2 regions of the Roseateles rivi genome follow, and region 2 is predicted to be linked to the other one. Evidence: riboswitches for the same ligand, from Rfam matches in the RefSeq annotation. Region 2 holds a riboswitch; the other holds the start of a gene.
The links. A riboswitch is a leader RNA that binds a small molecule or an ion and turns the genes downstream of it on or off. The one in region 2 is predicted to bind S-adenosylhomocysteine.
Positions count from the first base shown of each region.

Region 1: it holds a riboswitch for S-adenosylhomocysteine, as region 2 does, so the genes downstream of both, ahcY (adenosylhomocysteinase) here and metH (methionine synthase) in region 2, are expected to answer to the same signal.

Region 1 covers NZ_JBIGHZ010000001.1:166,553-173,459, forward strand. The annotation lists gene ACG0Z6_RS00705 (OmpW/AlkL family protein) at 60-698, opposite strand; gene metF (methylenetetrahydrofolate reductase [NAD(P)H]) at 870-1,721, opposite strand; gene ACG0Z6_RS00715 (TlyA family RNA methyltransferase) at 1,718-2,500, opposite strand; gene ahcY (adenosylhomocysteinase) at 2,500-3,936, opposite strand; S-adenosyl-L-homocysteine riboswitch at 4,026-4,140, opposite strand; gene ACG0Z6_RS00725 (class I SAM-dependent methyltransferase) at 4,439-5,104, opposite strand; gene ACG0Z6_RS00730 (DNA glycosylase AlkZ-like family protein) at 5,251-6,366, opposite strand; gene ACG0Z6_RS00735 (GGDEF domain-containing response regulator) at 6,420-6,907, opposite strand, start outside.
Region 2 covers NZ_JBIGHZ010000001.1:54,033-60,939, forward strand. The annotation lists gene ACG0Z6_RS00235 (chemotaxis protein CheB) at 1-2,398, shown strand, start outside; gene ACG0Z6_RS00240 (putative bifunctional diguanylate cyclase/phosphodiesterase) at 2,465-4,900, shown strand; S-adenosyl-L-homocysteine riboswitch at 4,913-5,025, shown strand; gene metH (methionine synthase) at 5,091-6,907, shown strand, end outside.

The DNA of each region.
Region 1 (6,907 bases), 110 kb from region 2:
AAGCCTTTTGAACTGCGGCCGCCCCTTGGGGCGGCTCTAGCAGTGGCTGGGAAGGAAAATCAGAAGCGGTAGCCCACGCCCACGCCCAGCAGCAGCGGGTCGACCTTGAACTTGCCCACGTCGGTGCCGCCAGCGCTCACGGTGGTGCCGATTTGCACCTTCTTCAGGTCCACGTTCAGCAGCCAGTTCTTGTCCAGTGCCACGTCAAAACCGACTTGGAACGCGAGGCCGTAGCTCTGACGCTTCAGGTTCAGGTTCAGCGCGGAGACATTGGCGTCGAACTTCACGCTGGAGATGTGGGTGAAGTTCAGGCCAGCGCCCACATAGGGACGGAAGGTCTGGTTGGGCAGGAAGTGGTACTGCAGGGTCAGGGTCGGGGGCAGGTGCTTGAAGCTGCCCACCTTGCCCAGGCCGTCGATGGACAGGGTTTGCTTTTGCGGGTAGGTCAGGATCAGCTCAGCGGCCAGGTTGGGGCTGAAGAAGTAGCTGATGTCCACCTCGGGCAGCCACTTGTCGTTGATCGAGGCCTTGCCCGCCTTGAGCGAGGCCAGGGTGTTGGTCAGCTGGGCGTTGTTGCCGTTGGCCGAATCCAGGTGCACAGCGCGAGCGCGAACCACGATGTCACCGGCTTGTTGGGCGGCGGCAGCGCCAGCGATCAGGCTCAGAACAGCAGCGGCGATCAGCGGGGTCTTTTTCATGAATCACTCCATCGGTGTTGGGATGGAGGCATTGCAACCCGCGCACCGTGGCCCGCATTTGAGCCATCTCAAAGTGGACCGCGGGTTATCCCGGGCTGCTGGCGCGTGTTGATGTGGCTCAAGCAAAGCGCCAGGGCTGCGGCTTGAGCGCCACAGCCCGCGCTTGCGTCTTCAGCCCGCCAGGCCTAGGCGGCGGCACAGCTCCAGTGCGAGCTGGCTTTGGTTCAAGGTGTAGAAGTGCAGGCCCGGTGCGCCCCCGGCAATCAGGCGCTCGCACAGCCGCGCCACCACATCCAGGCCAAAGGCACGGATGCTGGCGGTGTCGTCCATATAGCCTTCCATCTTCAGGGCCACCCAGCGCGGGATTTCAATGCCGTCGCGCGCCGCGAACTGCGCAATGCGTGCGTAGTTGTGAAAGGGCATGATGCCCGGCACGATGGGCTGGGTGACGCCCAGGCGCCGCGCTTCGTCGACGAAGTGGAAGTAGGCGTCGGGGTTGAAGAAGAACTGCGTGATGGCGCCATTGGCCCCGGCCTGCATCTTGTCAGCGAAGTGCTGCAAGTCGCGTGCGGCATAGCGCTGCTGGGGGTGGTACTCGGGGTAGGCGGCCACTTCGATATGCCAGTCCTGACCCTGCGTTTCGCGGATGAAGCGCACCAGCTCGGCGGCGTAGCGGAACTCGCCCGCGGTGGCGGTGCCGCTGGGCAAGTCGCCACGCAAGGCCACCACGCGGCGGATGTTTTGCGCGCGGTAGGTGGCCAGGATCTCGGCCAGCCCTTCGCGCGTGGAGCCCACGCAGGAGAGGTGCGGTGCGGCCTCGTGCCCGGTGGCCGCAATGGCGCTGACCGTGGCCAGGGTTTTCTCACGCGTGGCCCCGCCCGCGCCGTAGGTGACGCTGAAGTACTGGGGCGAGACGGCGCTGAGCTCCTGCACCACGGTGCGCAGCTTGTCCGCGCCCACGGGGGTGTTGGGGGGGAAGAACTCAAAGCTGACGGGGGTGCTCCCGGTGGGGGTGGTGCTCATGTCTTTGTGGTTCCTGTGCGGGTGGGGGCGTGCTGGCTTGGGCGCGCCCACAAAAAGAATTCCTGGTTGCCGTCGCCCCCGGCAATGCTGCTGCTGAAGTAGTCCTCAACCGTCCAGCCCTGGGCTTGCGCGGCCTCCAGCGTGCGTGCTTGCAGCTGGGGGTAGAGCGCTGGGTCTTTGACCAAACCGCCCTTGCCCAGCGCCTGGGGGCCGAGCTCGAACTGAGGTTTGATCAGCAGCAAGACTTGGCCCTGAGGCGCCAGCCAAGGCGCCAGATGGGCGAAGGCGCCGACCATGGAGATAAAGCTCATATCGCCCACGATCAGCGCAAAGCCGCCCGCCGGCGCGTGCTGTGCCAGTGCCGAGCCGCTGAGCTGGCGCACGTGCAGGCCTTCGAGCGCGGTGACGCGCTCATCGCTGCGCAGCCGCGTGTGCAGCTGCGCATGGCCCACATCCACGCCCACCACCTGCGCGGCGCCGTGTTGCAGCAGGCAGTCGGTGAAGCCACCGGTGCTTTGCCCGATGTCCAGCACCGTGAGCCCGGCCACGGCCAGGCCCGTGTGCGCCAGCGCGCCTTCGAGCTTGAGGCCACCGCGCGAGACGTAGCGCAGCTCCGCCGCGTCGGTGACTTGCAGCAGCTCGTGCTCGGGCACGTCTTCGCCGGCTTTTTTGACCACGCTGCCCGAGGCGCGCAGCACCACCCCGCGCTCGATGAGCCGCTGGGCGGCCGAGCGCGAGGGGGCGAGCTGCAGCGCCAGGAGGCGTTGGTCGGCGCGCATCAGTAGCGGTAGCTGTCGGCCTTGTAAGGGCCTTGCTTGGGCACGCCGATGTAGGCGGCCTGCTCTTCGCTCAGCTCGGTGAGCTGGGCGTTGAGCAGCGTCAGCTGCAGACGCGCCACCTTCTCATCCAGGTGCTTTGGCAGCACGTAGACCTGGCCGATGTCATAGGCGTCCTTGTGCGCAAACAGCTCGATCTGGGCGATGGTCTGGTTGGCAAAGCTGGAGCTCATCACATAGCTGGGGTGGCCGGTGCCACAGCCCAGGTTCACCAAGCGGCCCTTGGCCAGCAGGATGATGCGCCGACCCGTGGGGAAGATGACGTGGTCGACCTGGGGCTTGATCTCTTCCCAGCGGCACTTGGCTTCGAGCGCGGCAACGTCGATTTCGTTGTCGAAGTGGCCGATGTTGCAGACGATGGACTGGTCCTTCATCTTGGCCATGTGCTCGTAGGTGATGACGTTTTTGTTGCCCGTGGCGGTCACAAAAATGTCGGCCTTGTCGGCGGCGTACTCCATGGTCACCACGCGGTAGCCTTCCATGGCGGCTTGCAGCGCGCAGATGGGGTCGATCTCGGTCACCCACACCTGGGCCGAGAGCGCGCGCAGCGCCTGGGCCGAGCCCTTGCCCACATCGCCATAGCCCGCCACCACGGCGATCTTGCCCGCCACCATCACGTCGGTGGCGCGCTTGATGCCGTCCACCAGCGATTCACGGCAGCCGTAGAGGTTGTCGAACTTGCTCTTGGTCACCGAGTCGTTGACGTTGATGGCGCGGAACAGCAGCTGGCCCTTGGCCGACATCTCTTTGAGGCGGTGCACACCGGTGGTGGTCTCTTCGGTCACGCCGATGATCTCGGCGCTCTTGCGCGTGTACCAGGTGGGGTCTTGTGCAACCTTGGCCTTGATGGCGGCAAACAGCACGCGCTCTTCTTCGCTGGCGGGGTTGGCCAGCACGGAGAGGTCTTTCTCAGCCTTCTGGCCCAGGTGCATGAGCAGCGTGGCGTCGCCGCCATCGTCCAGAATCATGTTGGGGCCTTCGCCCGCAGCGCCCTTGGCGCCGAATTCAAAAATGCGGTGCGTGTAGTCCCAGTAGTCTTCCAGCGTTTCGCCCTTGTAGGCGAACACGGGCGTGCCGCGTGCCACCAGGGCTGCCGCGGCGTGGTCTTGGGTGGAGTAGATGTTGCAGGAGGCCCAGCGCACTTCGGCACCCAGGGCTTGCAGGGTTTCGACCAGCACGGCGGTCTGGATGGTCATGTGCAGGCTGCCGGCCACGCGCGCGCCCTTGAGCGGCTGGCTGGCGGCGTACTCACGGCGGATGGCCATGAGCGCGGGCATTTCGTGCTCGGCGATGTTGAGCTCTTTGCGGCCCCATTCGGCCAGCGTGAGGTCTTTGATGGCGAACTGGTCGGGCGACAGCGTGTGCGTGGCAGCGTTCATACAAGCTCCTTCGGGGCAGAAGCGTTGACGCTGGTGGTTCGGGCAGAGCCGATGTCTTCAGACAAAGTCTCACCCGGCCACCAAGGGTCAACGGGTGAGCGCAGTTGCATGGGCCGCCGATGCACCAGCTGCGGGCATCGGAGTAGCGGCGGTTTCGAGCCTGGCCGGGCCACCATGGCCGCAGTTGCAACGCTCCTCGAAACAGGGGCCGATTCTAAAGCCAGGCTGTCAGGCCGTGGCTCAAAAATGCGAGGCAAACGCCGCGCTTGTAAGGCTATTTGTCGGTATGGTCAGGAGCTGCGGCACTGAGCGAAGGGTCCGTGGACAGCCCAATGCGCGACCACCACCGGTGCCCTCTTGAGACGCGTCGATGGTGCCCCCTGCAACATCCAACAACATGCTCGTAACCGACTCTTGATCGACGAGATGCGGCCAGATACGGTAGACATGCGGCACGGGTTAGAGACGAAGGGACCTAGCCCAGGGGCGCCAGAGGTTTACCTCAAGTTCCCTTCTGTAGAACAAATACATCACCCTCGCGTTGCGCTCCCAGGCCAAAGGCGGCGGCAAGGCGTTGTAGCTTGTCGGCGTCAAGCTTCCATACAGTCTCGACATCGTCGACACCCACATCTAGCGTCCATTGCATGCCCAGCCAATGGGTGAGGATCAGCCCGTCGGGGGCCAGTAGATCGCACAGCGCTTGCATGTAACGCTCCAGGTGTCGCTGGCAGCAGGCAAAGCTGGCTATGTTGTTGTCGAGCACGATGTCGAATTGCTGTTCGCGCATTTGCTGGGCGAATTCCAGACTGTGTTTGTTGCACAGTACCGCCGTGTAATTAGGTAGTTGCTGGCTTTGCGCGTGTGCGAGCTCTTGCGGCGCGACCGTAACGCCCAGCACCTGCACTGCTTGGCCGCAAAGCCGGGCCACTGAGGAGTTTCCGCAGCCAATGTGCAGCACGCGCTTGCCCGCCAAGGGCTGGCGCACCAACCATGCGTTCAAGGCCAGCTGGTCCGGTGTTTCAGGGCAGTGGGAGTAGTCGACCAAGGGCCAGTCGATAGCCTGAGCGGCGCGATCGTAGTCATGCACGCCGGGCTCGCGACCGCAATCCTGGACCTTGGCGTTGAAGTCGAAACGGGGGGTATAAGTGTCAGGCATGGCTTCTTTCAACAGGGGCTTGCATGCTAAGGACGCAGACCTTTGCGCCTGTGTTGGTGAGCGCCTAAGTTCATCTATACCGATGAGACGCGCTCGGTCCTCTTCCCTACCCATGACTTTCGCGCAGACGCGCATACAGCTGGCTTTGGCCTTGGGGGTCAGCACGTTGCGATTGATGTGGCGCCCAAAAATACCGCCATGCCGGCCAGCTCTTGCTGCAGGGCGGCGGCGTAGCCCGGTGTGCGCGGGGCTTGGCCGCTGACATAGCCCAGCTGCGCGTGCAGGCGGCCGTCTTGCACACGCAGATTGCCCCAGCCGATGACCTCCTCGCCCCACAGCAGCGGCAGGGCGTAGTGGCCGCGCTGGCGCTGTGCGGCGGGGGTGTAGGCCTCGAAGCGGTAGGCCCAGCCCCAGAAGAGTTCAAAGCGTTGGCGGTCCCACACCACCGGGTCAAAAGGTGCGAGCAAGCGCACGCGCTGGGCCCCGCGCCAACGCCGCGCCAGGGCGCGCGGTGCTTCGCCCACGGGCCAGAACCATTGCTGCCCGGCCACTTCTGCGCTGGGCAGGCGCTGCAGGGCGCGCTTGAGGGTGGCGCTGCGCAGGTGCTCCCACTGCGGGGCGCCGCCGCCGAGGTGGCTCAGCAGCTGGCCCAGGCTGCGCCGCGTCAGCGGGGCGTAGAGTGCCACCACGGCGTCCAGCAGCTGGTCCATGGCCTGTTGAGGCTCAGCCACGCCAGGCCAGGGCGGTGCGGGGGCGTAGACGCGCGTGCCTGCATCGCGCCGCACCACGCGCAGGGCGCCGCGGTAGTGCAGGGCATCGAGCAGCTCGGTGCTCAGGCGGCTGCTGCCGCCAAACCAGTTGCTGACACGGCCATGCTGAAGTGCGGCGTCCACGTCCTTGGGGTGGGCGCTGCCAGCGTGCTGCACATGGGCGAGCACCTCCTGGGCCAGCGCGGCATGTTCGGCGCTCCACACCTTGCGCGGCTGGCGCGGGTGCATGAGGGCTTGCAGCTGCGGGACGACAAAGCCGTAGTTGACGAAAAAGTCCTCGGCCACGGCCAGACGGGGGTAGTGCTGCTCCAGCTGCCCGGCGCGGTAGTGGCGCACACGCTGGTAGAGGATGAGGTCTTGCGCGCGCGCCGGGGCGCGCAGCGGGTCGGCCTGCACAAAGCCCAGCCGTGCCAGCGCCTGGGGCAGTGTGGTGGGGGCAAACAGGCTGCGCGCCAGGGCGTAGCGGCGAAGTGTTTCCAGTTCAAGGCATGGGCAACTGTTCATGCATACAGTATCGGCGAGCCCTTGTGTGCTCCCCCTTGGGGACTACACCGGGTTCAATCAAAGCGTGCCAGTTCCTGCTCTCCCAAGGTCAAGCCGTCCCGCTGCAAGTCTGCGCTGTAGTAGCGGTTGCGGCCCAATTCTTTGGCGTGGTAGAGGGCTTCGTCGGCCCGCTGCAGCAGCAGCTCGGGCGAGGCTGATTGGTCGGCGCGCAAAGTGGTCACCCCGCAGCTGAGCGTGACATGCGGCGCCACCGGCGAAGCTGGGTGCTCCAGCGGTGTGTCGGCCAGCGTTTTGCGCAGCGCATGAGCCCAGGCCAGGGCGCCGCCGTGCGGGGTGTTGGGCAGCACCAGGGCAAATTCTTCACCGCCGTAGCGTGCGGCCAGATCGTTGGGACGCAGGCAGGAGGTGAGCAGGTAGCGCGCCACTTGGCGCAGGCACTCGTCGCCTGCCTGGTGGCCCAGCGTGTCGTTGTAGTTTTTGAAGTGGTCGATGTCGCACAGCAGCAGCGATAGTGGTCGGCCCGTGCGCTGCACTTCCAGCA
Region 2 (6,907 bases):
GCTGGCGCGTCACACGCGGCTGCCGGTGCACACGATCGAAGACGGCTTGCAACTGCAAGCCAACCATGTCTACCTCATCCCGCCGGGCATGCTGCTGTATTTGGAGCAAGGTCGCCTGCGCCTCACGCCCAAAGACGCCAAAGCCTTTGTGCTGACCATCGACGTGTTCTTCCAGTCCCTGGCCAGTGCCTATGGCACTCACTCGGTGGGGGTGGTGCTCTCGGGCACGGGCTCAGATGGCACACGTGGCTCTGGCGCCATCAACGAAGCCGGTGGCTTTGTCATTGCGCAAAGCCCCGAAGACGCCAAGTTCGACGGCATGCCGCGCAGCGTCATCGCCTCGGGCCTGGTGGATGTGGTGCTGCCCGCCCATGACATCGGACCGCGTCTGGCCGCTCACTTCACGAACGAGCCCGTGGCGGTGGAGCTGGTGGCGCCCAAGCCCACGGGTGAGCGCCATCGCTCCGAGCAGGCGCTGGCCGGCATTCAGCACTACCTGCTGCAGATGGGCGGCATCAACTTCACCGAGTACAAGCCCGGCACCGTGTTGCGGCGCATTGAGCGGCGCATGGTGGTCAAACAGCAAGCCACGCTCGAAGACTACCTGCTGCTGCTGCACGCCAACCCCGAAGAGGTGCGCACGCTCAAGCGCGAGCTGCTCATACCCGTGACGCGCTTTTTCCGCGATGCCGAGGCTTTCGAGGCGCTGGTCGAGCAGGTGATCGAACCGCTGGTGCGGCGCAGCAGCCTCTCCGAGCCGCTGCGTGTGTGGTGCGCAGGCGTGGCCACGGGTGAAGAGGTCTATACCGTGGCCATGCTGTTTTTGGATGCGTGCGACCGTCTGCGGCGCTGGCCCAAGCTCAAGGTGTTCGCCACCGATGTGGATGAACACAATCTTGAATACGCCTCCGCCGGGCTGTATCCAGAGTCGGTGGCGGTGGAAATCCCCGAGCATTTGCTGGAGCGCTATTTCGAGCGGCGCGAGGCCGGCTTGGTCGTGCGCCCCGAGCTGCGCCAGTGCATCGTGTTCGCGCAGCACAACCTCTTGAGCGACCCTCCCTTCACGCGGCTGGACTTGGTGGTGTGCCGCAATGTGCTCATCTACTTCCAGCCCCAGTCCCAGCAGCGTGTGCTGCGGCGCATGCAGTACGCCGTGGGTTCTTCGGGCTATATCTTCCTGGGCCCCAGCGAGACGCTGGGCGACTTGCAGCAAGACGTCGAAACCCTTAGCGGCAAGCACAAGATCTGGCGCATGCTGCGCTCGGTCAACATCTTCCGCGACCTGCGCCCGGGGCCCTTGCAGCCGGCTTTGCCGCGCGTCACGCGCGCCAGCGTGAGCAAGCTGCGCCAGGCTTCGGCCTTGCCCGTAGAGGCGGGCTTTGCCACGCTGCTCAAAGCCTATCCGCTGCCGCCGGCCATCTTGGTCAACAGCAAGCACCAGCTGCTGCACAGCTATGGCGAGCTGCACCAGCTCGTGCGCTTGCGCGATGGCGAGGCCAGTTTGGACATCACGCGGCTCTTGCCCGATAGCTTGGTTTCGGTGGCCACGGCGCTGATTCACCGCGTGCTGCGTGAACTGGTGGCGGTGCGTGCCGAGCCGCTGCGTTTGATCCAGCCCATGGAAGATGGCGAGCCCGGCGAGGCCGTGCCCACGCGGTTCGTGCGCCTGTGCGCCTGGCCCATCAGCGAGGGCGTGGGCAATGACGAGCCGCCGCTGGTGCTCATCGTGTTTGAAACGCAAACCGTCAGCGCGGGCGCCACGGCATTGCCTTGCGTCGACGTGCCGCAAGAGAACTCCGAGCGCATGGCCGCACTGGAGCGCGAACTCGGCGCCACGCGTGAGAGCCTGCAAGCCACCATCGAAGAGCTGGAGACCTCCAACGAAGAGTTGCAGGCCACCAACGAGGAAATGATGGCCTCCAACGAAGAGCTGCAAAGCGCCAACGAGGAGCTGCAGTCCGTCAACGAAGAGCTCAATACCGTCAACGCGGAGTACCAGGAAAAGATCGAGATCCTCAACCGGGTCAATGCCGACTTGGACAACCTCGCGCGCGTGGTCGCGGCCGGGACGGTGTTTGTGGACGAGAAGCTCAACCTCACGCGTTTCTCGCCTGAGGCAGCGCACATCTTCCGACTGCGCGACGGCGATGTCGGGCGGCCCATCGACGACCTCAACCACAACCTCGACTTCCCGGACTTGTTGCCCATGCTGCGCAGCGCGCAGGAGTGCGGTCACATCCTGGAGCGCGATGTGGTCAGCCGCGACCAGCGCCGCTACCTGGTGCGCATGCTGCCCTACAACGTGCCGAGTTCGGCCATGCGCGGGGTGGTGATCAGCTTCTTGGACATCACCGTCTGGTGCCCGCCCGAACAACACCGTGTCGACCAGCCGTCTTGATTGCAAGACATCTGCGGGGAGCTTGAACTGAATACCTCAGCCGAAACTGCCGCAACGCCGCCTGCGGTGCCTCGCTTGATTGACGGCACAGACCCCGTGCTGTTGCGTCTGGGTGCCTTGGTTCAGCAGCATGTGCCCTTGCCCATGCTGCTGGTCGATCGCCAATGTCGGGTGTTGTGGCACAGCGCCGGTGCGTACCATCTCCTCGGCCCCCAAGGGGCCACTCACAGCTGGCTGGACGCCTTGGCGCGCGCTGATCAGCAGCGTCTGCGCATGGCGCTGAGCAGCTCGGTGGCGGAGCTGCATATCGAGGGTGTGAACTGGGTGCTGCCGGGCGGTGAGGTGCAGCAGTTCCAGGTCTGGCTGCGGCGTGTGGAAGACCCTGAACTGGCGCCAGGCTGCCGCGTGTTGCTGCTCATGCCTGAGCGCCGGGGCGAAGCTCTGGATGCCGAGCGCGGCGTGTTGCACGCTTTGCTCGACAGCACGGCTGACCTGATCAGCGCCACCGACCCCAGCGGGCGCGTGATCCTGACCAACCGCGCGGCCGATGCTGCACTGAGCCCCGACGGCGCCACCTTGGTGGGGCGCAAGCGTGAGCAGTTTCTGGCCCTGCCTGAGGCCATGGGCATGAACCACAGCGACCGCTTGGTGCTGGACACGGGCGAGTCGCTGCTGACCGAGGAGGTGGTGCATGTGCAGCCAGCAGGCGAGCTGCGGCACTACCTGACGCACAAATTCCTGCTGCGCGACCACTTCGGTGCGGCGCTGGGTGTGGGCGGTATCTCCCGCGATGTGAGTGCCGAATACGAGGCGCGGCGCCAGCACCGGCTCAGCGAGCTGGTGTTCATGAACGCCACCGAGGCCATCATCATCACCGACGCGGACACGCGCATTCAGCGCGTCAACCCAGCGTTTGAGCTGCTGTCGGGCTTTTCCATGGAAGCCGTGGTGGGGCGCAAGACTTCGCTGTTGTCCTCGGGGGCACACCCTCCAGCTTTTTACGCTGCCATGTGGGCCGTGCTTGGCAGCAATGGGCGCTGGGAGGGTGAATTCATCAACCGCAATGCCGCAGGTGGGCATTTCACGGTATGGGCGCACATCGTGGCCTTGCGTGACGACCATGGGCAGGTCAGCGGCTATATGGCCATCGAGGCCGACATGACGCAGCTGCGCTGTGCACAGACGCAATTGGAGCACTTGGCGTCCTTTGATCCACTCACGGGGCTGACCAACCGGGCCTTGCTGCAGGACCGTCTGGAACAGTTGGTGCTGCAGTCGCGTCGCCGCAACCAGGTGTTTTCCTTGCTGTTTTTGGACCTGGATCATTTCAAGGAAGTCAACGACAGCCTGGGCCACCAAGCCGGGGATGAGCTGCTCAAGCATGTGGCACGCACGCTGCGCGCTGAGCTGCGCGAGCAAGACACCGTGGCGCGTTTGGGCGGCGACGAGTTTGTGGCCCTGCTGCCTGCCACGGACGGCCTGGATGCGCTGGTGCTGGCGCAGCGCCTGCTGAGCCAGCTCAGCGTGCCCACCGAGCTGCCCGGCGCCGTGCAGTACCGCGTGCGCTGCTCGGCAGGCGTGGCGGTGTTTCCCAGCGACGGCAACAGTGCCGAGCTGCTCCTGCGCAACGCCGACACCGCCATGTACGCGGCCAAGGCCGCTGGGCGCGACCGCGTGCTGGCCTACGAGCCCGCCATGAGTGCCGCCAGCGCGCACATGTTTGACCTCATCAACGGGCTGCAGCGGGCGCTGGTGCAAGGGGAGTTGCGCTTGCACGTGCAGCCCAAGTTCCGGCTCAGCGATTGCTCGCTGATCGGCGGCGAGGTGCTGCTGCGCTGGGAGCGCCCGGGTTTTGGCCTGCTGGGCCCAGATGAATTTCTGCCCGTGGCGCAGCGTGCGGGCTTGCTGCCCAAGCTCGACGCTTGGGTCTTGCGTGAGTCCATGGACTGGCTGCAGCGCTGGCGCAGCCAGGGGCTGTGGCCCGATGGCTGGCGCCTGGGCATCAACCAAACCGCCGACGATCTGGCGGTGCTGGACTACGCCCGCCAGTTTGTCAGCGAGTTGAACAGCCGCCAGCTCGACGGCAGCCTGCTGGACATCGAGCTCAGCGAAAGCGTGCTGGTGCAGCTCTCGGACCGGGTGCAAAACGATTTGAATTGCCTGCTGCAGCAGGGGGTGAGCCTGAGCATTGACGACTTTGGCACGGGCTACTCCAGCCTGGCCTATCTGAAGTCCCTGCCCATCAGCGTGATCAAGATCGACCAGAGCTTTGTGCGCGACATGCTCAACGACCCCAACGACTGCACCTTGGTGGAGGCGGTGGTGACGCTGGCGCACAAGCTCGGCCACAGCGTCGTGGCCGAAGGGGTGGAAACCGAGGCCCAGCGCCAAACGCTGCTGTCGCTGGGTTGCGACTACGGCCAGGGCTTTTTGGTCAGCCCCGCGCTGCCCTGCGAGGATTTCGAGCATTGCTACCTGTGTGAGCCCGAGCTGACGGCATAAAATCGCGCGCTGCTTTCCGAGGAGCGTTGCGATGGGGCTGAACCGAGCGCCCACCAGGCTTGGAAGGCACACTCTGGCCGACGCCGCCTCGGGCGTGCAGGGTGGTCAAACCACGCTCACCGTTGCAGCCTTTTGCAGGCCGCGGTGAGTCCACACGCGGCGGCCTGACCGAACCGAACCCGCCGCCGCCATGTCTGACACGCCCAACACCCCTCTGTCGCCCCCGCCCATGAAGCTCTCGGGCTTGGAGCCCGTGTACATCGGCGAAGGCTCGCTCTTTGTCAACGTGGGCGAGCGCACCAACGTCACCGGCTCCAAAGCCTTTGCGCGCATGATTCTGGAGGGGCGCTACGAGGACGCCCTGTCGGTGGCGCGTCAGCAGGTGGAAAACGGCGCGCAGATCATCGACATCAACATGGACGAGGCCATGCTCGACAGCAAGGCCGCCATGGTGCGCTTTCTGAACCTCATCGCCAGCGAGCCCGAGATCGCGCGCGTGCCCATCATGATCGACAGCTCCAAGTGGGAGGTGATCGAGGCGGGCTTGAAGTGCATCCAGGGCAAGGGCATCGTCAACTCCATCTCGCTCAAAGAGGGCGAGGCCGAGTTCAAGCGCCAGGCCAAGCTGCTCAGGCGCTACGGCGCTGCGGCGGTGGTGATGGCTTTTGACGAAGTGGGGCAGGCCGACACCTTCCAGCGCAAGATCGACATCTGCGCGCGTGCCTACCGCGTGCTGGTGCAAGAGGTGGGTTTCGCGCCCGAAGACATCATCTTCGACCCCAATATCTTTGCCATTGCCACCGGCATTGAGGAGCACGACAACTACGCGGTGGACTTCATCGAGGCCACGCGCTGGATCAAGCAAAACCTCCCCGGCGCCAAGGTCTCGGGCGGGGTGTCCAACGTCTCTTTCAGCTTCCGCGGCAACGACCCGGTGCGCGAGGCCATTCACACCGTCTTCCTCTACCACGCCATTCAGGCGGGCATGGACATGGGCATCGTCAACGCCGGCATGGTGGGCGTGTACGACGATTTGGAGCCCGTGCTGCGCGAGCGCGTGGAGGACGTGGTGCTGAACCGCCGCCCGGATGCTGGCGAGCGCCTCATCGAGGTGGCCGAAAGCGCCAAGGGCGCGGCCAAGGACGACTCCGCGCGCTTGGCCTGGCGCGCGCAGGGCGTGGCGGAGCGGCTCTCGCACGCGCTGGTGCACGGCATCACCGACTTCATCACCGAAGACACCGAGGAGTGCTGGCAGGCCATTCGCGCCAGCGGCGGGCGCCCGCTGCACGTCATCGAAGGGCCGCTGATGGCTGGCATGAACATCGTGGGCGACTTGTTTGGTCAGGGCAAGATGTTCCTGCCGCAGGTGGTCAAGAGCGCGCGCGTCATGAAGCAGGCCGTGGCGCACCTGGTGCCCTATATCGAAGAGGAAAAACGCCAGCTCGAAGCCGCCGGTGGCGACGTCAAGCCCAAGGGCAAGATCGTGATTGCCACCGTCAAGGGCGATGTGCACGACATCGGCAAGAACATCGTCACCGTGGTCTTGCAGTGCAACAACTTTGAAGTCGTCAACATGGGCGTGATGGTGCCCTGCCAGGACATTCTGGCGCGCGCCAAGGTGGAAGGGGCGGACATCATCGGCCTCTCCGGCTTGATCACGCCCAGCCTCGAAGAGATGCAGCATGTGGCTGCCGAGATGCAGCGCGACGACTACTTCCGCGTCAAGAAAATCCCGCTGCTCATTGGTGGCGCCACCTGCAGCCGCGTGCACACAGCGGTGAAGATCGCGCCCAAGTACGAGGGCCCGGTGGTGTATGTGCCCGACGCTTCGCGCTCGGTGGGCGTGTGCGCGGAGCTGCTGTCGGATGAGCGCTCCGAGAAGTTTGTCGACGAGCTGCGCAGCGACTACGAAAAAGTGCGCCAGCTGCACGCCAACAAAAAGACCACGCCGCTGGTGAGCCTGGCCCAGGCCCGCGCCAACAAGGCGCAAGTGCCCTTCGATGCCAG